3 regions of the Staphylococcus piscifermentans genome follow, and region 2 is predicted to be linked to each of the others. Evidence: predicted binding sites of a transcription regulator. Region 2 holds the regulator's gene; each other region holds the start of a gene.
The links. The regulator LexA, encoded in region 2, represses DNA repair genes until DNA is damaged. The targets are predictions, from matches to a motif close to CGAACATATGTTCG.
Positions count from the first base shown of each region.

Region 1: a site for LexA is predicted at 2,470-2,483, ahead of CKV71_RS04940 (YolD-like family protein). Genes of this name have one in related genera too.
Region 3: a site for LexA is predicted at 3,381-3,394, ahead of uvrB (excinuclease ABC subunit UvrB). Genes of this name have one in related genera too.

Region 1 covers NZ_LT906447.1:1,088,248-1,099,117, reverse strand. Annotated here, with positions in the region: gene CKV71_RS04950 (glucose-6-phosphate isomerase) at 1-921, opposite strand, end outside; gene pglS (6-phosphogluconolactonase) at 1,318-2,352, opposite strand; gene CKV71_RS04940 (YolD-like family protein) at 2,526-2,927, shown strand; gene CKV71_RS04935 (hypothetical protein) at 2,981-3,154, opposite strand; gene CKV71_RS04930 (C45 family autoproteolytic acyltransferase/hydrolase) at 3,586-4,629, shown strand; gene CKV71_RS04925 (DUF4097 family beta strand repeat-containing protein) at 4,685-5,521, opposite strand; gene CKV71_RS04920 (HAAS signaling domain-containing protein) at 5,518-6,087, opposite strand; gene CKV71_RS04915 (hypothetical protein) at 6,252-6,731, opposite strand; gene CKV71_RS04910 (thioredoxin family protein) at 6,956-7,519, shown strand; gene pmtD (phenol-soluble modulin export ABC transporter permease subunit PmtD) at 7,572-8,300, opposite strand; gene pmtC (phenol-soluble modulin export ABC transporter ATP-binding protein PmtC) at 8,297-9,184, opposite strand; gene pmtB (phenol-soluble modulin export ABC transporter permease subunit PmtB) at 9,199-9,885, opposite strand; gene pmtA (phenol-soluble modulin export ABC transporter ATP-binding protein PmtA) at 9,882-10,772, opposite strand; gene pmtR (PSM export ABC transporter transcriptional regulator PmtR) at 10,769-10,870, opposite strand, start outside.
Region 2 covers NZ_LT906447.1:1,643,676-1,654,545, forward strand. Annotated here, with positions in the region: gene sbcC (exonuclease subunit SbcC) at 1-2,881, opposite strand, end outside; gene sbcD (exonuclease subunit SbcD) at 2,878-4,005, opposite strand; gene CKV71_RS07705 (CcdC family protein) at 4,298-4,765, opposite strand; gene CKV71_RS07710 (YneF family protein) at 5,003-5,233, opposite strand; gene tkt (transketolase) at 5,422-7,410, opposite strand; gene CKV71_RS07720 (DUF896 domain-containing protein) at 7,613-7,855, opposite strand; gene sosA (DNA damage-induced cell division inhibitor SosA) at 7,991-8,224, opposite strand; gene lexA (transcriptional repressor LexA) at 8,368-8,991, shown strand; gene CKV71_RS07735 (CAP domain-containing protein) at 9,151-10,170, opposite strand; gene guaC (GMP reductase) at 10,193-10,870, opposite strand, start outside.
Region 3 covers NZ_LT906447.1:2,194,479-2,205,348, reverse strand. Annotated here, with positions in the region: one part of gene prfB (peptide chain release factor 2) at 1-925, shown strand, start outside; gene CKV71_RS10310 (COG3942 and LysM peptidoglycan-binding domain-containing protein) at 1,210-2,193, shown strand; gene CKV71_RS10305 (YfbR-like 5'-deoxynucleotidase) at 2,403-3,044, shown strand; gene CKV71_RS10300 (CsbA family protein) at 3,051-3,296, shown strand; gene uvrB (excinuclease ABC subunit UvrB) at 3,654-5,636, shown strand; gene uvrA (excinuclease ABC subunit UvrA) at 5,644-8,487, shown strand; gene hprK (HPr(Ser) kinase/phosphatase) at 8,719-9,657, shown strand; partial or broken gene lgt (prolipoprotein diacylglyceryl transferase) at 9,657-10,421, shown strand; gene CKV71_RS12795 (hypothetical protein) at 10,420-10,494, shown strand; gene CKV71_RS10275 (acyltransferase) at 10,499-10,870, shown strand, end outside.

The DNA.
Region 1 (10,870 bases), 560 kb from region 2:
TGAATGTAAATCAGTTGTATAGTTAGCACTTGAAGGATAGATACCTTTGAAATCTTTACCTTCTGATTCACCAAACAATTGTTTCCACCATTCATTAAAATATTGCATTGAAGGTTCGTAATTAATAAGCATTTCTGTTGTATAACCTTTTGCATATAAAATATTGCGGATAGTCGCATATTGATATGCAATATTATCTTCTAATATGCCTGAAGACAATTCATTTCTTGCTTTAGCAGCACCCTGCAGCATTGTGTTAATATCAATACCTGCTGCAGCAATCGGTAATAAACCTACTGCTGTTAATACAGAGTAACGTCCGCCAATATCGTCAGGAACGACAAATGTTTCATAACCTTCATTTGTAGCTAATTGTTTCAAAGCACCTTTTTCTTTATCAGTTGTCGCAAAGATACGTTGTTTTGCTTCTTCTTTGCCATATTTATCTTCTAATAGTTGTTTAAAGAGTCTGAATGCAACTGCTGGTTCTGTAGTAGTACCTGATTTAGAAATGACATTGACTGAATAATCTTTGCCATCTAAATATTGAATCAAGTCATTTAAATAAGTAGATGATAAATGGTTGCCTGCAAAAACAATTTCAGGATATTCGTCACTTGTTCTGAATGCAGAGCTTAACATTTCAATTGCAGCACGTGCGCCTAAGTAAGAACCGCCAATTCCGACTACTACTAATACATCAGAATGTTCTTTGATACGTTTCACTGCTTCTAAAATACGTGAAAATTCTTCTTTATCATAATCAACCGGAAGATCTATCCAACCTAAGAAATCATTTCCTGCACCTGTACCTTCGTGCATCATATCGTGTATTGTTTTAACTATTTCTCTTTGTTGTTCTAATTCATGTTCATTAAAAAATTCTAAAGCTTTACCGTAGTCTAGCTGTATATGAGTCATGATTATTTGCCTCCCTGTTATTCATACTCTTTACAAAAATAAGTTTTAAATTTTTCGGAACTTCCTAATAACTATTACAAATATATTTATAACAATAATTAATTCCTTTGTTAACACTGCAATTTTTGTCACCTTGCAACATTAACAATGGCATTAATTGCGAATTAGTAAAGCAAAGGAAAATGTCTTGAAACTAAAGTAAGAAGTTAAAGCATTTGATGATGGAGTAAAAATGGAGTATCACTTATTATTCAAATAGTTATTTAGTAATTAGTATTTTATTATTACAGCAGAGAAAATTTAAAATAAAAAAGTCGATAAAAACCCTCGAAGTTTTCACCGACTTTTAATTAAATTTATATTTATAATTTAACCTAGCTCAAAACTGTTTTCTTTTTAATCGAAAATAACACAAACACCTTCTGCTGCATGATGTTGGCCATCTGTTAAACTCAACTTGCCGCTTTCAGGGTGACGTTCGAAAACAGTAACTTTATACTTGCCTTCTTGGTGAGCACACACTAAGTAGTTATCATCTTCTGTGATGTTGAAATCACGTGGAAATTCATCACCGCTCGGTACAATTTCTACAAATTCCAGCTCATCACCTTTTTCATTGACTGCAAAAACTGCAATACTATCATGACCACGATTGCTAATATATAAGTAATGTTGATCATGTGATAAATGGACGCCTGCCAACTTGCTTTCACCTTTGAATTCTTCAGGTAATGTAGAATAATTGGCAATTTCTTCAAAATGACCATTTACATATTGAGTTACGCTGACTTTATTGGCTATTTCATGTACCACATATGCGAATTTGCCATTTTCATGAAATTCAATATGGCGTGGACCAAAACCTGCTTCAAACTCTGAAATGGCTGCTACATCATATCCATTTTCATTAAAGGAATAACTTACAATACGATCTGTCCCTAAATCACAAGCAGCCACAAACTTTTTATCAGGCGTTTGATGTGCATAGTGTACATGCGGATGATCTTGTCTCTCATGTGGTCCTGTTTTATAGTTATGTTTCAGTTCTTCTATTAAACTTACTACTTCACCTGTTGCAGAATCCAACTCATATAAACGAATGATGCCTGCTCCGTAAACCGCTTCAAATAAATATTCTCCATCATCAGATACAGAAATATAACATCCTGTTCCTTCAACAGAATCTAAACATTTATTCAGCAATACTAATTCCCCATCATTTTCAACGCGGAAACTAGCAATGCCGCAGCGCTCGCCTTCTTTTGTAATGGCATATAAGAATTGATTTTTTCTTGCTAAGTATGTCGAAGCTTCAATTTCAAATCCTGTTTCTACTTTTTCAATTGCAGCTTTCGATTCATCCAATACGAAACGGTAAATCCCCTTTCCTTCTTTTTTCGTATAAGATCCAATGTAACCTGATTTAGTCATTGTTTAACCTCCTTTATTACTATTCATTGTAAGATATTCCCGCTAAAAAAGATAATACTTCAGTTATTTCTCTCTATTTTCAGTTTCAAAAAAAGTTAAGAATTAAACTTGCAAATACGAACGAACGTTCGTATAATGAAATTATCAACTTGAACCACAAGCAGGTGATATCTTTGAAGGACTCACAATCGGAAACAGATTATCGAAAAATCCCACGCAGCCAATTAGAAACAAATATCCCTCAAGGAAGAGGAATGGTGAAATGGGCCCCTTTCGCAACTTTGCCAGAGCAATTTGAACGCTTACATCAATATGCTGTAGATCAAACCAAAGTAGAACGTCCCGTCTTATCTGAAGATCAAATCTACGAACTCAATCAACAGATTCAAACGGCATTCCATACTCAAACTGCTATTAAGGTACGTTACTTTAAAAATGGTTGGATACATGCTTTAAATTTAATGCCGACAAAGATAGATTACTTAGAGCAACTTCTCATCGGCAAAGATTTAAAAGCATTACAACCAGTACAGCTATCTTTATTAGATATCGTTCACATCACTTTGCTCCTCTAGTAAAAACGAAAAAAGCACTTGCCGATTAAATCGACAAGTGCTCCATCTCTTAATTATTCATTTCCAGATTCGATATCTGAAACGATTTCTTTCGTTCTTCTTTCAATGTCTTCAAAATCTTTCTTAAAGACATAAGCGAATACTGCTACACCTACGCCGACAACAACTGACACGATAAGTGCTAAGCTGAAGAAGAATTTGAAAAAGCCTTTAATAAAGTCTAACATTTTATTTTCACCTCTATAAAAATAATAGCCTGCATATTGTAATAATAGCACACTTAAATTCATCATTAAAACATATACCCTGATATGTTTGAATTCAAGCATTCAATCTAGAATTTATTTTACTGAAATATAGAGAAAATATATGTAAAAAAACGAAATAAGAAACCTGCTGCAATCAAGTTTACTATTTCGTTTTATATAAAGATTAAGTATTAAGCGCCTCTCCACCATCTGTATACAGCAGAGTAAGCTCTGTTATAATAATCTTGAATCATATCCATCACCTCTGAACGTTTGCTTCGCGTTTCAAGTGACATTTGTGCTTTCTATCTACTGACTATATTGTAATACACAATTATTTCTAGAGTCTATTAATAAAAAATTACATTATTGTAACATTTGTAAATACAAAAAATTAAGGGGATATTACAATGCAAAAAGTTTACTCAGATATCATGACTTTTCGAGGATCACATTTTGATTTAGGAGTAGAAACAGGTAAATGGATGAAACAAACCCGCTTACTTCAAAATCGAGAAAAAGAATGGAAAAAACGTCTGCCACGTTTTGATATAGATGTTAACGAAACATATGAGATATTCCAAACTTACGCTCCACAAATATGGGAGGAATTAATTGGTATGCGTGAAGTGCTTGAAATACCTATAAGACAAATTGTTTTCAATTTTGCGCACTATCGATTTACGCCGATTAAAAAAGATAGCGGATGCACAGTATTTTTAGGAAATGATTATCTTGTCAGGAATTATGACTATCATCCTGCTACTTATGACGGCCGCTATTTACTGTATCAACCTTATGATGGCGGTTTAGCCCAAATCGGACCTACTTCAAGAATTACAGGAAGAATGGATGGACTGAATTCTGCTGGTTTAGCTATGGGATATAATTTCATGCATCGCAAAAAGCCCTCGAACGGGTTTGTGTGTTATATGATTGGAAGACTGATTTTAGAACTATGCAAAGATACAGATGAAGCCATACGATTATTGAAAGAACTTCCACACCGCAGTTCGTTTAGTTATATCGTGATGGATAAAAACTTGAATCACGCAATTGTCGAAGTCTCTCCCCGTGATATCAGTGTACGATATGATCGCACTTGTACTAATCATTTTAAATTATTAACTCATGAAAATAGAAATTATACTAAAGAATCTAAAGAGCGACTCGGTCGTACTTTAAAGCAGACAAATATCCACATGGATAAAGCAAAAGCTTTTGAATTATTTAATAACCCATCTTATGAAATTTATAGCAAATTATTCAGTAGTTGGTCTGGAACAATTCATACCAGCTTGTACCAACCTGAAACTATGCAAGCTTGGTTAGCTTTAGGGGAAAATGGTGTTCCTATCCAAATTGACTTTGCTAGATGGTTAGAAGGTAATGAACTTGATATGACAACAATTGAAGGTGTTATCGACACTGATATACAATTTGCCTCTAAATAATAATAAGGGACAAGACGAACCTTAAATAAGGCTTTATCATCTTGTCCCTACTCTATTAATTAATTTTTATATCACCGTGATTAGTGTAAAACTCAAGAACGTTCTCGCCATTGCCGACCTTCTCATCCTTAAAGTACGGGTTATTAATGACCTTTTTCCCATCGGATGGATTTAATTTTAATAACGTATCTTTAGGCACATTTTTATACGAGAAGCTGATACTTCCTTTTTTGGCAAATGATTTTAAATCACACGCATCAGCCATCTTGTTTAAAGTGATGTTTCCGTTCTCAATTATAAATACACTGTCTTGTACTATTGATTGCGTACCTGCAATTGAACCATTTTGAATTTTGACATTACCATTTTTTAACGTCGTTCGATCAAAGTCTAAATCCGTAGACTCTGCTTTGACCTCTATGTTGTCAAAGCGACTTTTAATAAAATTAATATTAGAAACATTATTCCAAATTGTAACTGTCTCAGCTGTTAATTTATCTGTTACAATATTTCCAGTATCCGTCGAAATATTAATATCTTGCAGTTTTTTCTTTGGCACTTCAATAATCATATTTTGCTTATTCTGCTTAAAGGGATTGATAGTAGGCGCAATATCATTCTTTTGTTTCTCAGAAATTTTTAAAATACCATTGTGAATTGAATAGTTAATTGGCTTTTCACCATTGTAATTCAATTTCAACTTATCCCCTTGAACAATTTTAATATTCGCCTTTTTACCACTTATCGTAATATCTTGAACTTTTTCATCAGTAAAAGTTTTATGTACTTTTTCATTAGGTAAGATATTTTTGTCATGCACAAACCAAACCAGAGAGCCGAGTGAAAAGAAAGTAATAAATATGACAATTCCGATTATCAATAATTTCTTCATCCTTGCATGCTCCCTTTTATTAGTTTTAAGTTCCATCGTAAATATTTTAAAATTAATTTATACAGAATTTCAGCTAATTTAAATATTAAAACAATAAATATAATACCTAGGCCCAAATAACCAATCGAGAATAAGAAGTCACTAAATAGAAAATGTGAAAAGCCATCTAAAATGTTTGCAAATGCCATAATAATCGGTGATAACAGCAAGACAAGTGAAATAAGCAGCATAGCAAGCATAATAATTACTACAAAAATCAAAGGAATTAATATAATCACTAAAGTCAGCAATCCTATACCCACAGTTGCTAATACTGCTTTGGTAACATTTTGAGCATTAGGAGCGCTTTCTGCATTATCAATTGCATGCTGAGCATAAATCTCTTTAGCGATTTTTTTAGGAGATTCCATACTTTCTAAAATTTCAACTTCAGAACGTCCTTTTCGTTCTCCTTCATAAAATATATCTTCATAATGAAACATAATTCGATCTTGTTCTTTTCTGGGCAACCATCTCAATTCGCTTTCTAAGTCATTTAAAAATGTAATTTTGTTCAATTGGTCCACCTCCCAGATTTCCCTATATTATACTTTAAACTCACAAAGCTTTAAAATATTTAAACTTTAAAAACATATAAAATGTTTATGGTCTATGTACTAAATAATAAATTTTTCTAACAAAAAAAGATGACGCCTTGGATTATCGAAGTACGCCACCTTCAAAAATAAATTTACCATTTATAAAATTCAATTCGGCGAATTTCATCATTTTGATATAAAACTTTCAAATTAAGATGGTTATCTTTATCTGAGTAAGTTAAAGTTTTATAATCATTTTTTCCCTTACTCAATTGATAGCCGCTTCCTAATGCTTGTATTACATCATCGATAGAATCCCCTACTGTGAAATTTTGATTTGTTCCAATTTTATTATCTTTAATCAGCATAATCCCTTTAATGCGTTGTGATTTTTTATCCACTTTCACCATAAAATCAGGGTGCTTTTCATTATAATAAAATTTGTAGCGATCGACTTGAATCTCGTGATTCACTTTAAATCCTTTTTCATTAAATTTTTCATTTACTTTTAAATTATCAATTTTCAGTTCAGATAAGTCGACTGATTTTGTATTATTAATATACCCTGATATTAATAGAGTTACTACACTGATTACTATAAATACAGTCATTGCAACCAGCTTATTTCTCATAGAATTCACCACTTTCTTTAATTTAATTAAGTTTGTTCTATTTTCCTCTCTATCATACTACTTTTTTATTATTTACTCTCTAAATTGTGCTATGTAATCATTTTTTTCACAAATAATGAGGGTTTTAACCACAAACTTTAAATATTTGAATTTTCTAAACTTTTCCTTTTTATTCCTTATTAAAAATTGCTATAATATTTATAATATACGAAGGGGGTATGAGCATGGCAAATTTAGAAACGTACTATAAAAACAGCCAAGATCTAAGCACGTACATTGAGCAAATGAACGAAAATAAGGAAGCATTGTTAAAAATTTACAATGATTTTTCAGTACCGCAAGATGATGAACGTATCAATAAAATTAAACATAAAGATTATAACAAAGTACTTGTAATTTCAGAAGATTGGTGTGGGGATGCCATGATGAATATTGCAATTTTGAAGCACATCAGTGAATTATTAAATTTAGAAGTCCATGTCTTTCACAGAGACCAAGACACTGATTTAATTGATCAATATTTAACTAATGGCAAATCACGCTCAATTCCAATCTTTATATTCTTAAACGATAACTTTGAGCAAGAAAATGTTTGGGGACCACGCGCAACTTCTGTTCAATCTTTTGTAGAAAAAACACGTAAAGATTACTTACCAAGCAAAGAAGATCCTGATTATGAGGAAAAAGCACAGCAAGTACACACGGTAATTGCTAATCGTTTCAAAACAGATTCTAATCTTTGGAAAGATGTGTATAATTCAATCATTGATAAGTTACTCAACCCTTAAAGCATAGATAAAGCCGGAATGCAGCATAGCTGATTTATTCCGGCTCTTCCAATTATATATCTTTGCGTGAGATGTACAATGCATTTGCGATAAAGAATACCACAATCGATGCTGAAGAGATAAACCATTGCCAATGTGAAAATGTATAACTGCCAGAGGTTGTTTTGCTGGTTAAGTAACTAAACGGAATATATTTTAAAGATTTTTGAATATCATCTCCGATTTTTGGAATCATAGGTATGAAAGGTTCTGCAAATGGCACAATTAATATTAAGAAAATACCAAGTGCATAAATAAGTGCTGGTTTAGGTACAATTAAAGAAATCAAGAACAGCAACAAACCAAAGAATAAGAAGAAAATCAAATAGAACCATAAAATTTGTATAAACTTCTCATCCTTGAGATCCGGCCCTTTCGTAACACTTTGGACAATATATACAAACAAATCAAGTATACCTGTCATTAATAAAGCGATAAACATAATTGAAATTACTTTAGCAATAAAGTATTTAACACGACTGCTGACTTTATTCAAATAAAGCTGAATCGTACCTTGTCCAATATCTCTCGTAATTGTTTTAATCACAAAGAGTAATCCTACTATAGAGAAGAACCAACTACCCGCTGACATAATCGTATTAGCATTAACTTTATGCATTTGTTGATTAATCAAAGCTGTAATACCGATTAACGGTAAGAGAGTTAAAATGAATGCCAAATAAGTGAGCGGACTTTTTAAAATACTAATTATGTCAAATTTTACTAATTGAAAGATTTTCACTTTTTCTCACCTCTTTGATTAATATTAAAGTAAGTATCTCTTAATGAAGTTTTACGTGTCTCGATATATTCAGGGAATATTTCTAAACCTGCCAAACCTTTTAATAAAGGCTTATAGTCTTTTATAGCTTTAAGAGATATTTCTCCTGATTCTTTGTGACTCTGTAGAATTTTAAAGTGCACAGTTAAGAAATCTAATACTTGTTTGAACTGTTCATTTGTCAAATCATGGCCTAACATTAAAACAGTTGTATCTTGAGGTGTGCCTTGTGACATATCAACATCTTGAACAAAATGACCGTCACTTAGAAAAACAGCTCTATCACAAATCAATTCAATATCTTCCAGTTTATGACTTGAAATTAAGATATGCATATTTAATTCTTTTACAAGCTTTTGAATTGTTTCTAATACGTCTATTGAACCATCAGGATCCATACCATTTGTAGGCTCATCCAAGATTAAATATTTCGGTTTGTTCATTAATGAAACTGCAATTGCTAACTTTTGTTTCATCCCCATTGAGTACTTTTTAACTTTCTTTTTGATATAAGGTGCCATACCGAATGCATCGATAATCTTTTGAGCATAGGCCTTATCAAAGCCTTTACCTAAAACTTGTGCAAATATTTTCAAGTTATACAATCCCGTTTTATTGTCATAAAGTTTAGGATGTTCAATTAAATAACCTACTCTATCCTCAGGAGATAAATCTACCTTTCCTTTATAATTAATAATATTGCCATTCATAATTTTCATTAAAGTTGTTTTACCAACACCATTCTTACCAATTAATCCAACAATACGACTGTCGTCAAAGTTAAAATCAATATCATTCAATACTTTGTTATCGCCATATTGCTTGGTGATATGTTCTAATTTCATTAAAATTACCTCCTTTAATGTAGTTGTTTCGCTTTTTTAATTCGTTTCAACTGCTTTAAATAAGTAAAACTAAAGAAAGCTAAACTTAGAATCAATAACAAAATACCCGAGCCATTTATAAAGTTATTGATAAAACTATCTGTCATTTTCGCAGGTTTTGTAATACGGACTACACCAAACATTACAAAGGTAATTACAAACGGCATAATAAGATTCATCACAACTACAAATCCCCAATAGGGTATAAAATCTCTTCTGATTTCAGAACACTTAGGAAACGCAATCGCGTGTCCTATTAAATTTATTGCAATGAAAAATAAAGGAGTAGTCATATTTACACCATTAATTTCCCCGCTTGCCGGAATATCATAATAGCAAAGTAAAATTAGAGCGCCAGCTAGAGACATAATAACAGTGGTTAAATAATGCGCATCGGTTTGTTCTTTAGCGCTAAAGGGCAAGCTGTGATTAAAATAATAAGATTTGTTTCCGCCCAATTTAAATTGCAACCTAAAGGCGTTCCCGCAATCAAAAAGAGAAATAAACATTATAATTACAGCAATAATTGAATAAAAAAAGCCTCCAATCATTGTATTTTTATCAATAAACAAGTGATATATAGGCGAGATTACCAGTAAAATCAAATAGAGTATCAATGATGATTGCCTTAGTTTTAAATTACGTATAATGAGTTTTTTCATAGAATATCACCTAATTTAATCGTATCTAATCCACTTTGTTCGATATTCACCATTAATTCTTCAATGCTAGGTTGCTTAATTACTACTCGATTACCGAATAATTCTTTAAATGCTTCTGCTTCTCTAGTTAAACCTTCATAACCTGTTTGCTTTATTTTCAAATTGATAATATAACTCATTAGTTCTTCATCAAGGTCTTCGATATTCCCACGTATAACTTGATATTTATTCAATAAAATATGTTTTTGTTCATCAAAGATAATTTCACCGTTCTTAAGATAAACAAGATGATCTGCTATTTTTTCAATATCTGAGATAATATGTGTAGAAAAGAAAACCGATTTTTTCTCATTTATTAATTCATCTTGAATAATTTCAAGCACTTCATTACGAGTTACTGGATCTAAACCCGCTGTCGGTTCATCTAGTATATAGAGTTCTGCATGATGACTGAAAGCAATCGCAAATGAGAGTTTCATCTTCATTCCTGTAGAAAAAGTCTTGATTTTCTTATTTAAAGGTAGTTGAAATTTTGCGATATATTTTTCAAATAATGCTTTATCCCAAGTGCTGTACATCAGACTAAAGATTTTTTCGCACTTCGTAATATTCCATTTTTCATTTAAATATAACTCTGAATAGATAAAGCCTATTTTTTCTTTGATTTCTTTTTCAAAGTTCGGCATTTTTGCGCCCAGCATATGAATAGTACCGGAGTCAGGTGAAAGAAGATTCATAATCAAACGAATCAATGTTGTCTTCCCTGCACCATTTGAACCAATAAAACCAGTGACATAACCTTTTGGCACGTGAAATGAAATATCACTAAGTTCAAAGTTGCTAGTCTGATATGTAAGATGCTTTACGTCAATGGCGTTTTGATTCATTCTCTTTCCTCCTCATAAATCAGCGATAAAATTTCAGTCAGTTCATCAAGCGACATGCCAATTGTCTTTGCTTCTTTGACTAATGACTTAGTCAAATC
Region 2 (10,870 bases):
TTTCTTGATCAAGCGTGCCGAAACCTTCGTCTATAAACATCGATTCTAAAGTAATACCTCCAGATTCCTGCTGTACAACCTCGCTTAAACCAAGCGCTAATGCTAGAGAAGCTTGGAACGATTCTCCACCTGACAGCGTAGAGATATGACGTGTTTTATTTGAATGTGAATCGAAGACTACAATTTCTAGACCGCTATAACCTTGCGTTACTTCTTCACTGCGCTTTAAGATATACCTATTATTGGTCATTCTCATAAAACGTTTATTAGCGTACTCCAGTATCATTTCTAAATAGTAAACTAAAACGTAATTTTCTAACGTCAGCTTTTGAATATTTTTTCCTGATAGAATTTCAGCCAAATCAAAGATTTCTTGTTGTTCTGCTAACTCTTTTGCTAAAACATCTATATGTTCATGAATTTCTGTGAAATGGCTCGCATTTAATTGCAACTTAAATTCATGCTCATTTAACCGCTTCGACTTCTCCTCAAGCACTCTTTTCTGCGTTTCCAGATTGTTCGACAACTGCTCCAAATCAGGATGCTCTTGATTTCCGATAACCGCTTTTAATTCAGCAAGTTTATGAGATAAATTATTTTCCTTATCATGATAAATTTTAATCCGCTCTTCAATTTCCTCTTTTTTCGGCATTAAATCTAAAATTTCTTGCACTTCATCAGTACTTTGTATGCCGATATTTTCCATTTCAATTTGAGATTGCTGTTTTAAGTGTGCGATTGCTTTATCAGTTTCTTTACGGTTATCCTGCACTGAAGTATGCTTTGTTTGTTCAATTGCAATTTGTTGCTTCACTTCTATTTCTTGTTGTTTTAATGCTTCTGTTTGTTTTTGATAATCTTTTACCATATCTTGTTTCTGTGCAAAATCATTCATAAAATCCATTACATTACGGAAAGAAGTACCCTTTTCAAAATCCTCAATTAATCCATCAATTTTTTCAATATCAGCTTTCTTTTGAGTGAGCGTGAGTTGCAAACTTTGGATATCATCTTTAATTTGCTGAACTTGTGCGTTGGCCTTCTCAATCTCTTTATTGCGTTTATCTTGATGCTGCTTATCTGTTTCCGCTTTTTCATATTGTTTTTTCAAGTCTTGAAGTATTTGTGTATTGTTTTCTGGCAACTCTTCTCGCTCAAATTTTTCAACTTCACTTTTAAGCATATTATATTCAGCTTCTAATTTTGAATGAGCCGTTCGAATTTCCTCTTTATTTTCATGCAAAGTATTCAACATTTCCCTTTGCGCTCTTAGCTCCTCGAAATCCAAGTGATCTGAAAGAGATTGAATCGTATTGCCACATATCGGACATTGGTCTCCAGGTTGCAACATGGATTGCAGCTTTTTGATCATTGTTTCTTGATTATCTAACTCTAATTGATTGGTGTTAAATTGTGAAATTTTTGCCTGAAACTCGTTCAATTTTTGAGTATTATCTGTTAATTCTTGTTCTAATACTTTTAATCTTGTTAAACGTTGCACTTGTGCTTCTTCTTTTTCGATCGTCGCTTCTGTATCTTTAATTTGTTGTTTTAAATCGAATATTTGTTGTGTCAGTTGATTCAGTCGTTCATAATCGGGCTGTTCATTCTGATAATCCGCTTCTATTCTCTTTAATAACTGCTCATTTTGTTTTAAATCTTTCTGTGATTGCTCATATTCTTCTTGTACTTGTGCTTGATTACGATATGCGTTTTTGTATTGTTGATGATTTTGATAAAAGTATTGCGTATCATTCATAAACTGCTGTTGTAATTCTATATCATTTTGAGTTTCCGCTAATTTTTCTTGTTGTGTTGTAACTGTTTGCAACTGAGACTGATATTGTTGAATATGGGCTTCAATTTTCTCAAATCTATCATTTAACTCATTCAATTTTGCAGTTTGTCCAGAAATATTTTCTATGATTTGGTGAAGCGGGCGTACTTCTCGAATTTTCTTCAGTTGAGCTTCAAGTATTTTAATTTCAGAAGCTTGCTTTTCAAGTGTTTCTAGCTGAGCTGTTAAGTCGCTTTGTTCTGCCATTTTCTGATTCAATTCTTCGGCTTCTCTAAAGGATTTCTCTGCTTTTTGTTTGAGTTCATCTTGTTGGATTTTTTCATTTTCCAATTGTTGGTAAATTTCTTTTCCAATTCGTTCAAATTCAGGAATACTGTTTAATAACTTTTCTGTTTGTATACTTGGAAGTGTTTTATATTCTTGCAATTTTTCATTATCGAAATCTTCTACTTTATTCCATAATTGCTCAATCTGTTGGTGTCTCATTTCAATCTTTTTCTTTTCTTCTTTATTTTGGTTTACTAATCGTTGTTGTAATGCTTCAAAACGATTCGTATTGAATAAAGTTCTAAGTATTTCTTGCTTGGAGGAACTCTTAGAAAACAGAAACTTCTTAAATTCTCCTTGCGGTAAGATAAATAACTGTCTGAATTGTTCTATATTTACACCTAACAATTCTTGAATATAATTATTCCCAGCGTTCACTTTGCTTTCTCTGAGTTCATAACGATCATTTTCTAATTCATACACAGCTAAATTGGGATGTGTTTGATTTTTGTTGCCTTCTTTAACGAACGCACCTTGTCTGATTACCTTAAATTGCTTATCTTTTAATTGAAAAATAAGTTCAACTTCCATCGGAGACTTTCCATCAGCAAAGTGACTTCTCAATGCGCCTTCTTTTCTGGATGCTGTAGAAGCTTTTCCATATAACGCAAATACAATGGCATCAAACAGCATAGATTTACCTGACCCTGTTTTGCCACTGATTAAAAAAAGCTCATTATTATGCAGTTGAGTAAAATCTATAGTTTCATCCATGAAAGGACCGACATTTTGTAAATGAAGCTTTAAGGGTTTCATGTTTGGTCACCTCTCATAATTTCATTCAATAATTGCGTTACTTTTTTCTGCTGCAACTCCGACAACTCTTTATGCGTCATTTCTTCATAAAAAGTTCCGATAATAGTTTGATCAGGTAATTTTTTAATTTCTCGATCTGTAAATTGATGTTCAAACGTTTGTGAGTGATTGGTCAATGCTAAAACATTTTTATACAATTGTTTGATATTCATTATAGGATCTGTAATATGTGACATTTCACTTAATTTGAAATGAAAGTAGTTATCTCTGTTTTTAACAGCTATTCTATCTTGAATAACATCTTCATAGGTTGCTTCTATCACTTCAAGTTCTCGTAATGGCTGCATTGCTATAAAGGTGCTTTCCACTTCATGTGGTGCCTCTAACAATACACGACGATAACCTTTCGGCTGATTAGCTTCTGAAAAAGAATACTGCAAAAGTGAACCACTATAAAAGACGTAATTTGATTGAATACTGAAAGGATGATGTAAATGCCCTAGCATGACAGTATCGAAATGTTCCATATATTTTTCTGGCACTTGTTCGACTGTACCAATTGTTAATGGGCGTTCTGATTCACTTCTGATTCCGCCAGCTACTGTCATATGAGCAATCAACACATTTTGCTTATCTTTATCTAACTCACTGCTGATACGCTTTAAACAACATTCTACCGCTTCATCATATGATTTTAACTTTTCTTCTGGAAAATAGTGCTGTATTTCACTCAACGTCGCAAATGGCAATGTATAGAAGTCTATATTTTCAAATGAAATAGGTTGATGCATGGTATCTAGTTTGGTGCGTATATAGAGTTTTGAATGCTCAAACCAAGAAGCGCCATAATTCAAACGTTCTTTACCGTCATGATTGCCGCTGATTATAATAATTGGAATTTGCAACTTTAAATTTAATTCACCAATCGTTGTTTCAAGTAATTGAATCGCCTCTTTGCTCGGATAACTCGTATCGTATAAGTCTCCCGCAATAACGATTAAATCCGGCTGTTCTTCTTTCATTGCCGCAATAAATTGTTCTAAGATATATTTTTGGTCTTCTAAGAATGACTGGCCATTTAAAATTTTTCCTAGATGCCAGTCAGCTGTATGTATGACTTTCACAAGATCACCTCATGTTTCTCATTATATAATAAACCGCTTATCTTCTCATTGAAAATAAGCGGTAACACTTAAGTCTATTAAATTATTAGTTATATTTAGTATAACTTTTGGAAAAAAGAAAATGTTAATGCTAAACCAGCTACGATGAGTCCGATTAAACTCACAACATGTTTTAGTTTCAAATGAATCAACCTTTCTTTTCTTTGTATTCTTTTAGTATTATACCCTTTATAACAAAATTGAGCAGGACAGGAATAAAATTATTTCACTGTCCCGCTCCGTAAACTTTCTATTAACTTATAAGTTCTTTTTTCAACTTTTTATATTTCATCAACATAGCAATTCGCCATGGTAAAATCATGCAAAATGCAAGTAGGAAGAACATTCCGGCCAGTTGTCCAGGGTCAATCTGATTGCTGACAATTACTTTAATAAACGTTCTGATAACGAGTAAAGATATTAAAATAATCGGGAATGCTTTCGAACGTTTCATATAAATCTCTGAACCTTTTACTTCGAAATGAGATGTCCAGATCAGAACTGTGGAGAATAGTACACCTAGTATGATGGCTTCAATAATTTCCATACCATTTAATCTAAAGTAAGGAACGACGAACATTAATGCCCCTGTGGACATGAATATAGGTGGTAAAATCAGTTTCTTTTCATTAACAGGAAATTGTTGTGCTTTCATTCTGACGACTATTACAACAGCGCCCATTATGAATGCTATACCGATAGAAAATACAAGATATAACACAATGACACCTTCTTTACATGGTTAAGTATTTAATTTAAATCATTGTATAGTATATCACTGCAACTGAAAATTTCCATAGTAAAAGTTCTTTTTTCCCGAGATAATTCCATTCTGCACATCAATTTTTATATGAAAAAGCTTTCTGGCTCTACTCTTTTGAGAGAATGAAAAACTTTTTTAAAAACAAAAAAAGAAACAATACTCTTCTTTGAGCAAAGTTTCTTTTTTTATTAGAGATTATTTCATTTTTTGATCCATATTTTTGTTCATCATCGTCATCATTTGATTGATTTTCTTTTGAGATGGTTTTTGACCCATTTGCATCATCATCATACGTAACATTTCTTCATTAATAGGAGGGTTCTTTTTAAGATAATCCATCATGTATTTTCTTGCTAAGAAGAATCCACCAACTAAACCGATGATAAGTGCAGCAACAATTAAAAGAATTGCTAACCAAGTTGCCATTGTCTCACCCACTTTCTTTATCCTTTTGCATTTTACTAAACTTATAAATTCATTTCAAGTTGTTCTATTACACTCTCACATTGAATTCACAAAATAAGAGCTATTCCTAGCCCTTTGAAATTATAACTGTATTATACAGCATTTCAAGTATGGAATAGCTCTCTCTTACTTACATTGTATTGCATTTATTATAGATTGTTCAATAACTTAAGAACATTTTCTTTTGTGAAACCATATTTTTCAACGACTAAGCCGCCTGGAGCACTTGCACCGAATCTATCGATACCTAATACTTCGCCTTCTAAGCCGACATATTTATGCCAACCTAGTGTTGCGCCCATTTCTACAGCTAAGCGTTTAGTAATTGATGGTGTAAGAATTTCATCTTTATATTCTTTAGATTGTTGTTCAAATGCGTGCCAGTTAGGCATTGATACGACGCGAATACCTTTGCCGCTTTCAGCAAATGATTTTGCTGCTTCAACTGCTAAGCTCACTTCAGAACCAGTAGCAAGCAATAGATATTCAGGTTCAGCATCTGATTCGTAAACTACATATGCACCTTTACGTACACCTTCTTCAACTGTGTCTTTCGGTACATCTAAAACAGGTAAGTTTTGACGTGTTAATACTAATGATGTTGGTGTATTTTCAGTTTCTAATGCAACTTCCCAAGCAACACGTGTTTCGTTACCGTCAGCTGGACGAATTACATTCATATTCGGTAATGAACGTAAGGCCGCTAATTGTTCAATCGGTTCATGAGTAGGTCCATCTTCACCTACAGCGATTGAATCATGTGTAAAGATAAATGTTGAGTTCAAGCCCATGATTGCTGATAATCTTAACGCTGGTTTCAAGTAGTCGCTGAAGACAAAGAATGTTGCGCCATATGGATTTAAGCCGCCATGTGCAGCCATACCGTTTACAGCAGCTCCCATTGCAAATTCACGTACACCAAACCAAACGTTTTTACCTTCTGGTGTATTGCGATCATAGTCTACTGCATCTTTAACATTTGATTTGTTTGAACCTGCTAAGTCAGCTGATCCGCCGAAGAATGAAGGAACATGTTTACTCAAGGCTTGAATAACTTCTCCTGAGTCAGCACGTGTAGCACTTTCGCTGCCTACTTCAAATTCTGGTAAATATTCTTTGTAGTCTTCTGGCAATTCACCATTAATCGCTTTTTTGAATTCTGCAGCAAGTTCAGGATATTCATCAGAATATTTATCTACTAATTTCTTCCATGCTGCTTCATTTTCGTCAGCACGTTTTAACATTGTTTCATTGAAGATGTCATATACTTCATCTGGTACATAGAAACGTTTTTCAGGATTCAAGTGATAATTTTCTAATGTCAATGTACGTTCATCATCACCTAATGGTGCACCATGTACGCCATGCGTACCTGATTTATTAGGTGAACCGTAGCCAATAACTGTTTTCACTTCAATCATTGAAGGACCTTTTTGTTTCTTAGCTTCTTCAATAGCATTATTGATTTCTTCTAAATCATTACCATCTTTAACTAAGATATGATTCCAACCATACGCTTCGAAACGTTCTTTGATATTTTCAGAGAATGCTTTATCCAAGTCACCGTCTAATGAAATATCATTTGAATCATACAGTGCAATTAATTTATCCAATTGCAAATGACCTGCTAATGAAGCGGCTTCATGAGAAATACCTTCCATCAAGTCACCATCAGAAGCTAAAACATAAGTGTAATGGTCTACTACTTCAGCATCCGGTTTATTGAATTTACCTGCCAAGTGATTTTCAGCCATTGCCATTCCCACAGACATAGCAAAACCTTGTCCAAGAGGACCAGTAGTTACCTCTACACCTTGAGTGTGTCTGAATTCAGGGTGACCTGGAGTCTTAGAATCCCACTGTCTGAATTGTTTCAGTTCTTCTAATTCTAAACTTCCAGAAACATGAAGCAAGCTATAAAGCAACGCAGAACCATGTCCTGCAGATAAAATGAATCTATCTCTATTAAAGTATTCATTTGAATTAGGGTTGAAATTCAAATGGCGTGTCCAAAGCGTATATGCCATTGGCGCAGCACCCATAGGCAATCCTGGATGACCAGAATTCGCTTTTTCTACTGCATCGATACTTAAAGCTCTTATCGTATTAACTGCAAGTTCATCTTTTTTGTCGAACATCAATAAAACTTCCTTTCTATACAGCATCATTTTATGCCATTATACATTATCTATTACCAGTTTTACATTCTTTGTTCTTATGAAACCGCTAACAATTATTATAAATTTATTCATTTTTAAATTTTATACTAAAAAAATCCGCCTCATCACTGAAATAAGGCGGTTTTTATCTATATTCAAAGTCAGCTTTTGCAAGAAAAATTTAGTTTCTTTTATTTTGATCACGTTGGACTTGTTTCAATTTATCAGGAGTCACATCATTGCCTTCTGGATCTAAGACTTTCGTATTCTCAAGTTGTTGTTTGAAACCTTCACGGAAAGTACCGAGGTATTTCTGATGAAGCTCTGCTCTTTCTTTTGCTTCTTCTTTTGTTAAGCCCTCTGTTTTTTTCTTTTTAGATAATTCATTGATTCTCTTAATCGTTTTTTTATGTTCTTCAGACACTTTAAATCCCTCCATTGCTCTGATAATTATTAATGATACCAAAAAGATTGGCAGTAATAAAAATAAAGGAAACTTATTATTATACAGTTCCCTATTCTCAATAATTATACACCTAGAATGGAATTAATCGTATTTTTAATGCGCCACAGCAATCACAGGTTTACTTTCTTGTTCGCCTTCGCTTTTAACATAACCTTCTTGTTCGGCTTTTTGTTCTGCTTTAGCGGATATAGTATGATCCGTCATTTCGTACACTTGTTCTTTATTCGCAGTTTGATTAGCACTTACAATAAAAGCTGAAAACAATACAAAAGAAGTCAATAACACTGCTGAATATACTAAAAAAGTTGATTGGTATTTCTTAATCATTTTTCAACACTCCCAGAACATTTGTTTGTATTAACAAGATATCAGAACGATTGTTCGCTGTCAATACTTTTACGAACAAATGTTTGTAAATGTTTTGTTCGCATGCTATAATAAGAACAAACAAGAAGAGGATGTGCTTTAATATGACAGAACTAACGAAACGTCAAAGCGAAATTTATGAATATATTAAAACCGTAGTCCATACAAAAGGGTATCCGCCAAGCGTCAGAGAAATTGGCGAAGCGGTAGGTTTAGCTTCCAGCTCGACAGTACATGGCCACTTATCGAGATTAGAAAGTAAAGGTTATATCCGACGTGACCCTACTAAACCGAGAGCAATTGAAATAGTAAGCGATCAACTTGAAGAATCTGCTGAAATGGAAGGTACAATCCATGTTCCTGTTATTGGGAAAGTCACTGCAGGTGTTCCTATTACTGCAGTAGAAAATATCGAAGAATATTTCCCTCTTCCAGAACATCTTACTTCTACACATAATAGTGATATTTTCATTTTGAATGTAGTTGGAGATAGTATGATTGAAGCTGGCATACTTGATGGGGATAAAGTGATTGTACGCAGTCAAACAATTGCTGAAAACGGAGATATCATTGTAGCTATGACTGAAGATGATGAGGCAACAGTTAAACGTTTTTATAAAGAAAAACATCGTTACCGCTTGCAACCAGAAAATAGTACGATGGAGCCTATTTACTTAGAGCAAGTAACGGTTTTAGGTAAAGTAGTAGGTCTATTCAGAGAACTCTAACTCGCCTTTCTGTTTGCATATTATCTCTTCTTAACACGCATAAACTAAAACAGGTGCTGGGACAAATTAATGTCTCAGCACCTGTTTTATGAACTGGCAGTAGCTAAAGAGTCGGAGAAATAATTCTAATCTATATTATTTCTCCGGCTCTTTCCCTTTTTAACTTGTATAATCTTCAGTCCAGAATGGTTGTCTCTCTTCGTTGAAACTTACCCCTACACCTAAATTTTTAAAATTAGTTTGTAAGATATTTTTTCTATGTCCTTCTGAATTCATTAGACCTTCATGCGCAAAAATACTACTTTGTTGCCCATAAGCTAAGTTTTCACCAGCATTTTGATAGTCGATACCATCTTTTTTCATTCTGTCGAACGGTGACTCACCTTTAAGGTTGTTGTGATCGAAGAAATGATGTTCAGCCATATCTTCGCTATGTTTACGTCCGGTATCTGATAATGGCTGGCTATAATTCAATACAGATTTACCTTTTTGTACACGCTGTGCATTTACCAAATCGAAATCCTGTAATTCGAAACCTTTTTCAAGTGAAGAAGATGGCGCACCGTATTGCTGGGATAATCGATTCTCCATTTTATTACTCACTTGCATTAAGCCTGTAACTTGGTTATTTTCATGTTGATCATAGAACACAGTAGTATAAATATTGTCTTTATCAAATACATCATACTCATCATTGTTTAGTTCAAAACGATAATTTCCTTTTGTGATAGTACTCAGAGGTTTACCCATTCTTGATCTGACAGTCTCTTGCGGTGTACCATACTTAATCTTAGATTTAGAAGAAATTATATTTTGATTCGTATAAATCGCATTCACTTTATTATCAATATAGCTGACCATAATAAATGAGTGATATTGGTTATGATACGTATACCACTGCAGGCCATATTCGTTAGCAGTTACTCTTTTGGGATTGCCTAATTGCTTTTCAACTTGTGCCTTATTCATGTTCATTTGTATATTTCTAATTGCAAAGTCTTGCTTATCAGGAACCTTTAATGCTTCTTTAGTCACGTTTTCTCTGGCAGCCAAAGCTTGGATCTTACCTCTTGCGTGCTCTTGCAAATCTAACATCCAAGGTGTCTCTTTAATAGGCACACATAAAGCCACGAGCAAGAAAACTGTTATCAGAGCAAAATATCTTCTAATTTTGGGCACCCCCGCCTATCAGCGCAAAATCTTAGTCTCTATCACCGTTAAAAATAGAATTTCTTACAATCACATAATCTACTTTTCTTAATGAACCTAAATCTTTTCCGCCTGCATATGAAATTGAACTTTGTAAGTCTTGTTGCATTTCAGTCAACGTATCAGCTAATGTTCCTTTATGTTCTACAAACATCTTTTTACCTTCAACATTTTTATGTTCGCCTTTTTGGAATTCAGAGGCACTGCCGAAATACTCTTTATAAAGTTTGCCATCTAATTCAACTGTTTCTCCAGGTGATTCTTCGTGTGCTGCAAATAATGATCCGACCATAACCATTGAAGCACCGAAACGAATAGATTTAGCAATATCACCATGTGTTCTGATTCCGCCATCAGCAATAATCGGTTTACGTGCTGCTTTGCTGCAGTGATTAATTGCAGCTAATTGCCAACCGCCTGTACCGAAACCAGTTTTAATTTTAGTAATACATACACGCCCAGGACCAATACCTACTTTTGTAGCATCAGCGCCAGCATTCTCAAGTTCTCTGACACCTTCTGGCGTACCTACGTTACCTGCAATAACAAAAGTTTCTGGTAAATAAGATTTAATTTGATGAATCATATTAATCACTTGTTCTGAATGACCGTGTGCTATATCTATTGTAATATACTCAGGTTTTAAGCCTTCTTCAGCTATCTCTTTAAC
Region 3 (10,870 bases), 550 kb from region 2:
TGTGGTCAATGGTTATCGTGAATTAGAAGCGGAATTAGAAGATATGACTGCCACTCATGAATTGTTGGCAGAAGAATATGATGAAGATTTGAAAGCAGACTTAGAAGAGGAAGCAATCGGATTTAAAGATAAATTAGATCAATTTGAATTGCAATTATTATTGAATGGACCTTATGATGCGAATAATGCGATTTTAGAATTGCATCCAGGCGCGGGCGGTACGGAATCGCAAGACTGGGCGAGTATGTTGTTGCGTATGTATCAACGTTATGCAGAGCAACAAGGATTTAAAGTAGAAGTGGCAGATTATTTGCCGGGTGATGAAGCGGGCGTTAAGAGTGTAACGCTAGTCATTAAAGGACACAATGCTTATGGTTACTTGAAAGCAGAAAAAGGCGTACATCGTCTGGTACGTATTTCACCGTTTGATTCATCTGGACGTCGTCATACCTCATTTGTATCTTGTGATGTGATTCCTGAGTTCAGTAATAATGAGATTGAAATAGAAATTAATCCAGATGATATCACAGTGGATACTTTCAGAGCATCCGGAGCCGGCGGACAACATATTAACAAAACAGAATCTGCTATCCGTATTACGCACCATCCAACTGGAATTGTGGTCAATAACCAAAATGAACGTTCGCAAATTAAAAACCGTGAAGCGGCTATGAAAATGTTGAAATCTAAATTGTATCAATTGAAATTAGAAGAACAAGAACGTGAAATGGCTGAAATTCGAGGAGAGCAAAAAGAAATCGGATGGGGCAGTCAAATCCGTTCGTATGTCTTCCATCCATATTCTATGGTGAAAGATCATCGTACAAATGAAGAAACAGGTAATGTAAATGCTGTGATGGATGGAGAAATCGGACCATTTATTGAAGCTTACTTAAGAACACAAATGGATAATCGTGAAGCGTAAGAAAAGTAAGGAGCTGGACATTATTATGCCCAGCTCCTATTTAATAAAATTTTAAATGCAATATGCATGATTTAATGTTACTGAAAAGTAGTTTACAGCATTTTTAAAAGCGCTGCTTATTCCTATAATATCAAGGTGTGATAAATATCTTGCAAAAAAGTTTGAGAATAAAGAATTGAGGGTATTATAACGGTTATATTACAACTGTTTAACATCAATCCATTGCGTTAATTTTTATGCTATATTTAGTTCACTTAAATTGACAGCAAAGGATGAACTAATAAATGAAGAAAGCTTTATTACTCTCAGCGGCATCGGTGACAGTTTTTACAGGATTAAATAGCGTTGCGAATGCAGAACAAACTCATGTAGTTAAAGAAGACGCTAAACTAAGTGATGTTGCAGCTTTGTTTGCTACTACTACGAACGAAATTAAAAATTTAAATAAATTAAATCAAGAAGACGTTAAAAAGGACACTGAATTAGTTTTACCGGACACAGATGTTGTTGAGGTGAAGGCAGGAGATTCTTTAAATTCAATCGCTAAAGCGCATAAAATTTCAATTGAAAAATTGAAAGAACTTAACCCGGGACTTACTAACTTAATTTTACCTGGTGACATTTTAGCGGTTTCAGATAAAGGCGCAGCACATTTACAAGCGTTATATACAGGCAAAGCGGTTAAAGAAGTTGAAAAACAATCTTACAATGAAGAACAGAAGCATACAGAACAACCGACACATTCAGGTTACAGAACAGTAGAACATAAAGATGCAGCACCGACAACTTACTATTCTAATGACAGCAGCGAATATACAGCGCCTGCTCAATCTGGTTATTCGTACTATAGTGCTCCTGCAACAAACTCAGATTATACTTCATATAACACAAACACAACATCTTATAGTGCACCAGCAGCAACACAAGCATCATATTCAAATTATTCAGGTGCTAACTACTATACTGCAGGTCAATGTACTTATTATGTATTTGATCGTGCAGGCGGTAAAGCTGGCTCATTATGGGGTAATGCGAATAACTGGGCAAGCGCAGCAGCTGCTTCAGGACGTACTGTAAATAACACGCCAGCAGCGGGTGCAATTATGCAATCTTCAGCAGGTGCATATGGCCATGTAGCATACGTAGAAGGCGTAAACGGTGATGGTTCAGTTCGTGTTTCTGAAATGAACTATGGTTATGGACCAGGTGTCGTTACTTCACGTACACTTTCAGCTGGACAAGCAGCTTCATATAACTTTATTCATTAATCAATATCATATATGGATAATATACAAGGGCACTGTTCTCTAATTTTGAGGATAGTGCTCTTTTATTTTAAAAAAGTGTTATTGAATCTGGCTTGAAAGGGTAAAAGACAAGCGAATGTAAAAAATCAAATTGTATTTTCAAAGTTCTTGCAAGAATGTCAACTTTTCGAGTATAATAACTCATTAAATAGACAAGGGGTGAGCTGAATATGGGTGTACATCAATATTTTAAAAGACTATCAGATCTAGAAAAGCTAATACGCTTGCCTGGAAAATTTAAATATTTTGAACATAATGTAGCTGCGCATTCTTTCAAAGTTACTAAGATTGCTCAATACTTAGGTACAGTAGAAGAAGCGCACGGTAACGAAATCAACTGGAAAAATTTATATGAAAAGGCTTTGAATCATGACTTTGCAGAAGTCTTTACAGGAGACATCAAGACACCTGTAAAATATGCAAGTCGCGATTTGAAAGTGTTGTTCTCACAAGTCGAAGAGGAAATGGTTGATAACTTTATCAGAGAAGAGTTTCCTCCTGAATATCAAGATGTTTATAGAGAAAGGCTGCAAGAAGGTAAGGATGACTCTTTAGAAGGACAAATATTGGCAGTAGCTGATAAAATCGATTTGCTTTATGAAACATTTGGTGAAATACAAAAGAGAAATCCAGATGATTTGTTCTTCGAAATTTATGAGATGTCTTTAGAAACAATTATGCAGTTTGATCATTTAGTATCGGTACAAGACTTTATCGATAATGTAATTCCGGAAATGTTGACAGAAAACTTCATTCCACGATCGGAATTGCGAGAATTAACAATGTCGATTTTAAATAAAAGAGATGGGTGACAACTTATGGTTCTCGTTTGGTATCTTTGTGCTTCGTTTTTCCCTTGCGTTTTAGTTGTATTATTCAGTGTAGTTACTAAAAATAAATGGGTAGGTGCAATTGTAACATTGACGTTGATTGGCGGGTCAATTTATAAAGGTTTCTTCCATAATGAGTGGATTATTTTTATAGATGTTGTATCGTTGTTAGCGGGATTTGTCATTGTTGATCAATTGAATCTTCACAAACAGCACGAAGATGAAGATCGTTAAAAAGAATGAATCAGATAATAAATTTCAGTACTTGTCACTTTTAAGGCAAGTGCTTTTTTCGTCTTAAAAAAACTTTTTACCTTACGAACAGATGTTTGTATTTTTTCGGATGAATCTGTTAAAATAGTTTATGATACAAAAAGTTTGAGATAAAGCCAAAATGAGAATATATAGATTAGCAAATAGGGTTAAATTAAATGTACAAACAGACAGTGCGGATTGAACAAATCATAATGTTCTTCATCTGAAAATGAGGTTGAGACAACGAGGATGTCTCAGCCGATTTATATTTTAGTACATTGATATCAAGATAGAATATGATTATGTGAATATAAATAAAAGGAGATTGTTGATTGCATGGAACACCATCCATTTAAAATTGTCTCTGGTTATGAACCTCAAGGTGACCAGCCTACAGCGATTAAAGAGCTTACAGAGGGTATTAAAGCGGGCAAACGTCATCAAACATTGTTAGGTGCGACAGGGACAGGTAAAACTTTTACAATGAGCAATGTGATTAAAGAAGTAGGTAAACCGACACTTGTTATCGCACATAACAAGACACTTGCCGGTCAATTATACAATGAATTTAAAGAGCTATTTCCAGAAAATAGAGTAGAGTATTTCGTCAGCTTTTATGATTATTATCAACCAGAAGCTTATGTTCCTTCAACTGATACATTTATTGAAAAGGATGCAACAATCAATGACGAAATCGATCAATTACGACATTCCGCAACAAGTTCTCTATTTGAACGTGATGATGTAATTATTGTGGCTAGTGTCAGCTGTATTTTTGGATTAGGGAATCCGGAAGAATATAGTGACTTAGTAGTAAACATCAGAGAAGGCATGGAGATGGACCGCAGTCAGTTTTTAAGAGACTTAGTGGACATTCAATATACCAGAAATGATATTGATTTTAAACGTGGTACCTTCAGAGTTCGCGGAGATGTAGTTGAAGTCTTTCCAGCTTCACGTGAAGAAATATGTATTCGTGTGGAATTTTTCGGAGATGAAATTGATCGTATCAGCGAAGTGAATTACTTAACTGGAGAAGTCTTAAGACAACGGGAACACTTCTCAATTTTCCCGGCATCTCACTATGTAACACGTGATGAAAAGTTGAAATTGGCGATTGAAAGAATTGAAAAAGAATTAGAAGAACGTCTAAAAGAGTTACGTTCTGAAAATAAACTATTAGAAGCTCAAAGATTGGAACAAAGAACCAATTATGATTTGGAAATGATGAGAGAAATGGGCTTTTGTTCAGGAATTGAAAACTACTCTGTTCATTTAACTTTACGCCCAATCGGTTCCACACCTTACACGTTACTTGATTACTTCGGTGATGATTGGTTGGTAATGATTGATGAGTCTCATGTAACTTTACCGCAAATCAGAGGAATGTATAACGGAGACAGAGCACGTAAACAAGTGTTAATTGATCATGGTTTCCGTTTGCCGAGTGCAATTGATAATAGACCTTTAACTTTTGAAGAATTTGAAGAAAAAACCAAACAATTAGTTTATGTTTCAGCAACACCTGGACCTTATGAATTAGAACATACAGATAAAATGACTGAACAAATTATTCGACCTACTGGCTTGTTAGACCCTAAAATTGAAGTCAGACCTACTAAAAATCAAATTGATGATTTGTTAAGTGAAATTCAAGATAGAGTAGAGAAAAATGAACGTGTTTTAATTACTACTTTGACGAAAAAAATGAGTGAAGACTTAACGACTTATCTTAAAGAAGCGGGTATTAAAGTAAACTATCTGCATTCTGAAATTAAAACTTTAGAGCGTATCGAAATCATTCGAGACTTGCGTATGGGGACTTATGATGCAGTTGTAGGTATCAACTTGTTAAGAGAGGGTATCGATATACCAGAGGTTTCTCTTGTAGTAATTCTAGACGCTGATAAAGAAGGATTCTTACGTTCTGAACGTTCATTGGTACAAACGATCGGCCGTGCTGCGCGTAATGAACATGGCGAAGTAATTATGTATGCTGACAAAGTTACAGACTCTATGCAATATGCCATAGATGAAACAGAACGTCGTCGTAAGATTCAAAATGAATATAATGAAGAACACGGCATTACTCCGCAAACGATTCATAAGAAAATTCATGATGTTATCAGCGCAACAGTAGAGACAGATGAAGAAAATGAAAAAGAACAAAAAGTAGTTCCTAAAAAATTAACGAAAAAAGAACGAGAAAAAACAATTGCCAATATAGAAAAAGAAATGAAAAAAGCAGCGAAAGATTTAGACTTCGAAAGAGCAACGGAATTGAGAGATATGTTATTCGAATTAAAGGCAGAAGGGTGATATCTAGATGAAAGAACCATCCATAGTTGTAAAAGGTGCCAGAGCGCACAACTTAAAAAATGTAGATGTAGAATTACCGAAGAATAAATTAATTGTGATGACAGGCTTATCAGGTTCTGGTAAGTCTTCCTTAGCGTTCGATACAATCTATGCTGAAGGGCAGCGTCGTTATGTCGAATCGCTAAGTGCATATGCACGTCAATTCTTGGGACAAATGGATAAACCAGATGTGGACACAATTGAAGGATTGTCGCCAGCAATTTCAATTGATCAAAAAACTACCAGTAAAAATCCACGTTCAACAGTAGCAACTGTAACAGAAATATATGATTACATTCGTTTGTTGTATGCAAGAGTAGGAAAAGCATATTGTCCTGAACATGGAATTGAAATAGAATCACAAACAGTTCAACAAATGGTGGACCGTACATTAGAATTAGAAGAACGAACTAAAATTCAATTAATGGCACCAGTTGTTAATCATCGTAAAGGTTCACACGAAAAGCTATTACAAGATATCAGTAAAAAAGGTTACGTGCGTGTACGTGTTGACGGAGAAATATTAGATATTAACGATGTACCGGAGTTAGACAAGAATAAAAACCATACGATAGAAGTAGTTGTCGATCGCTTAGTAGTTAAAGATGGAATTGAGGGCAGACTAGCTGACTCAATTGAAACAGCTTTAGAACTAGCAGATGGCAACTTAACGGTTGATATTATTGATGGAGACGAATTGAAATTCTCTGAAAATCATGCCTGTCCAATTTGCGGATTCAGTATCGGTGAATTAGAACCGCGCATGTTTAGTTTCAACAGTCCATTCGGTGCATGTCCTGATTGTGATGGATTGGGTCAAAAATTAACAGCAGACGTTGATTTAATTGTGCCTGATCCGAATAAATCATTAGCAGAAGGCGCTATTGTACCTTGGGAACCTAAGAGTTCAGATTTTTATCCAACACTTTTAAAACGTGTATGCGAAGTGTATAAAATTAATATGGATAAACCTTTCAAAAAGTTGACTGATCGTCAAAAGAATATTATTTTGCATGGTTCGAAAGATAAAGAAATTAAATTTACTTTTGAATCACGAAATGGACAAAAACGCACGCGTACTATGCCATTTGAAGGCGTTATTCCGAATATTGAAAGACGCTTTCATGAATCACCTTCTGAATATGTTCGTGAAGTGATGCGTAAATATATGACTGAACTTCCTTGTGAAACGTGTCATGGAAAACGTTTGAGCAAAGAAGCATTATCTGTTTATGTAGCAGGTTTGAATATCGGAGAAGTAGTGGAGTATTCAATTAAAGAGGCGTTAGATTTCTTTGAAAACATTGATTTATCAGAGCAAGACCGAAAAATTGCAGACTTAATTTTGAAAGAAATCATTTCCAGACTGTATTTCTTAAATAATGTCGGCTTGGATTATTTAACATTGAATCGTTCATCTGGTACACTTTCTGGCGGTGAAGCACAACGAATTCGCTTAGCTACTCAAATCGGTTCCAGATTGTCAGGCGTACTCTATGTGTTGGATGAGCCGTCTATCGGCCTGCATCAACGTGATAATGACCGTTTAATTGAAACGTTGAAAGAAATGCGTGATTTAGGTAATACACTCATTGTCGTTGAACATGATGATGATACGATGAGAGAAGCGGATTACTTAGTAGATGTAGGACCAGGTGCCGGAGAACATGGCGGCGAAATTGTAGCCAGCGGTACTCCTAAACAAGTGATGCGCAATAAGAAATCCTTAACCGGTCAATATTTGAGCGGCAAGAAACGTATTGAAGTGCCAGAATACAGACGTCCAGCTACAGAGCGCAGATTGAAAGTCAGAGGCGCTAACAGTAATAACTTGAAAGACGTCAATGTTGATTTTCCACTCTCTACAATGACTGTCGTTACAGGGGTGTCTGGTTCTGGAAAAAGTTCTTTAGTAAATGAAGTGCTATATAAAACACTTGCGCAAAAGATTAACAAATCTAAAGTAAGACCTGGTAAAGTAGATGAAATTGAAGGTATCGATCAATTGGATAAAGTGATCGATATCGACCAATCTCCAATCGGTAGAACACCACGTTCAAATCCAGCTACTTACACAGGCGTTTTCGATGATATTCGCGATGTTTTTGCACAAACGAATGAAGCGAAGATTCGTGGTTACCAAAAAGGACGATTTAGTTTTAATGTCAAAGGCGGCCGTTGCGAAGCTTGTAAAGGTGACGGTATTATTAAAATAGAAATGCACTTCTTGCCTGATGTCTATGTACCTTGTGAAGTGTGCGGAGGGAAACGTTACAACCGCGAAACTTTAGAAGTCACATACAAAGGTAAAAATATTGCAGATGTATTAGATATGACTGCAGAAGAAGCTACTCACTTCTTTGAAAATATCCCTAAAATCAAACGTAAATTGCAAACTTTAGTAGATGTTGGTTTGGGCTATGTTAAATTAGGACAGCCAGCCACGACTTTATCTGGCGGTGAAGCACAACGTGTCAAACTTGCATCTGAACTGCATAAACGTTCTACTGGACGTTCTATTTATATATTAGATGAGCCGACAACGGGTTTGCATGTTGATGATATCAGCCGTTTATTGAAAGTGTTGAATCGTATTGTAGAAAACGGTGACACTGTAGTTATTATTGAACATAACTTAGACGTCATTAAGACAGCGGACTATATCATTGATTTAGGACCTGAAGGCGGTGATGGCGGTGGTACAATAGTTGCAACCGGAACGCCAGAAGAAATTGCAGAGTCACCAGATTCTTATACAGGCAAATATTTGAAAAAAGTTTTAGAACGCGATAAAGCTGAAACAACAAAATAAGAAGTCTTTATCGGAGCGGGATAGAAATAAATTTAAAATTTATTTCTATCCCGCTCCTTTCCAATACATAAAATGTTTTCCACTAAGAAAAAGTGAATAAATTTTTGAACATTGTCAAAAAATGGTAGAATGTATCAAGTAATAATCGTTAAACCGATAACTTAAAGACAATCTTTTTTGATATGATAGAGATAAGAAGAGATAAAGGAAATTGAGGATTGAGGTGAAATTATGTTAACTGCAAGAGCGTTAGTTAATAAATTCAAGTTGCAACTCGTTGCAGGTGAAGAGGGATTGGATCGTCCAATACATAATACAGATATTTCTCGACCAGGGTTAGAAATGGCAGGTTATTTTTCTCATTATGCATCAGATCGTATTCAATTATTAGGCACTACTGAGCTTTCTTTTTACAATCTGCTTCCTGATAAAGAACGTCACGGCAGATTACGTAAATTATGTCGTCCAGATACACCAGCAATTATTGTGACGCGTGATATTGAACCCCCTGAAGAATTAATTACTGCAGCAAAAGAACTAGGTACACCATTACTTACTTCTAAAGACCCTACAACTAGCTTAATGAGCCGGCTGACAACCTATCTAGAACATGAACTGGCTAAAACGACATCATTGCACGGCGTCCTTGTCGATGTTTACGGTGTAGGCGTGCTTATTACAGGGGATTCAGGTATCGGTAAAAGCGAAACCGCTTTAGAACTTGTTAAACGCGGTCATCGTCTAGTAGCAGATGATAATGTGGAAATACGTGAAATTACAAAAGATGAACTCATTGGTAAGCCACCGAAACTCATTGAACATTTATTAGAAATTCGCGGGTTAGGTATTATTAATGTGATGACCTTATTCGGTGCAGGTTCTATTTTAACTGAGAAAAAAATCGGCTTGAATATCAACTTAGAAAATTGGGATAAAGATAAATTATATGATCGTGTCGGTTTAAATGAAGAGACGTTGCGTATTCTAGAAACTGAAATCACGAAAAAAACAATTCCTGTACGTCCAGGCAGAAACGTGGCTGTTATTATTGAAGTTGCAGCAATGAATTACCGCTTGAATATTATGGGAATTAATACAGCCGAAGAGTTTAATGAACGATTAAATGCTGAAATTCTACGTAAAAATGAACATAAAGAGGAGAACGAGTGATGATGTCGAATTTGGCTTACATTGATCCTATAGCCTTTCACCTAGGTCCGGTAGAAGTGCGTTGGTACGGAATCATTATCGCAACCGGTATTTTATTAGGTTACTTTATTGCACAAGAGGGTGCTAAAAGAATAGGATTACATAAAGATGCTTTAATAGATATTATCTTTTGGAGTGCCATCTTTGGATTTATTTCCGCACGAATTTATTTTGTTATTTTCCAATGGCCCTATTATGCAGCCAACCCGGCTGAAATCCCTATGATTTGGCATGGAGGTATTGCTATTCACGGAGGCTTGATAGGTGGATTCATTACCGGGGTAATTATTTGCAAACGTAATAATCACAATCCTTTGCAAATCGGAGACATCATTGCACCAAGTATTATTTTAGCGCAAGGTATTGGACGTTGGGGCAACTTTATGAATCACGAAGCACATGGCGGACCAGTATCTAAAGCTTTTTTAGAAAATATGCATATCCCTGAATTTATTATTAATAATATGTATATTGACGGCAAATATTACCAACCAACATTTCTATATGAGTCAATTTGGGATGTAATTGGATTTGCACTATTGTTATTTTTACGCAAGCACTTACGTATTGGTGAAACATTCTTTATTTACTTAATTTGGTATTCTATCGGAAGATTTTTTGTAGAAGGTTTACGTACAGACAGCCTAATGTTGACAAGCAATATCCGTGTAGCTCAACTCGTATCCATTCTCTTGATAGTTATTAGTATCGGCATGATTGTTTATCGACGCATTAAGTTTCAACCTTCCCAATACAAAGATACTAAGGCATTACCGTGGCCTAAATAGAAAAGAGTGATGACTTGAGACATTATAAAAAGATTGTTAATCATTTTCCTCATACTAATCCTTTATGGCGCATGTATAAAATAATCAACTTTTCTAAAGTGTTCAGACAAACATTGTTAATTGAAATTGCGCGGTTTATCCCAGTGTTACCTTTAAAACTATGGATATACCGTGCTTGTTTAGGTATGAAAATCGGTAAAAAAACCGCATTTGCTTATAAAGTAATGCCAGATGTATTATATCCAGAATTAATTCGAATTGGTGATAATTGCGTAATAGGTTATAATACCACAATATTGACGCATGAGTTTCTAGTCTCAGAATATCGTATTGGAGAAGTTGTGATTGGCAATAATACTTTAATAGGCGCTAACTCAACTATTTTG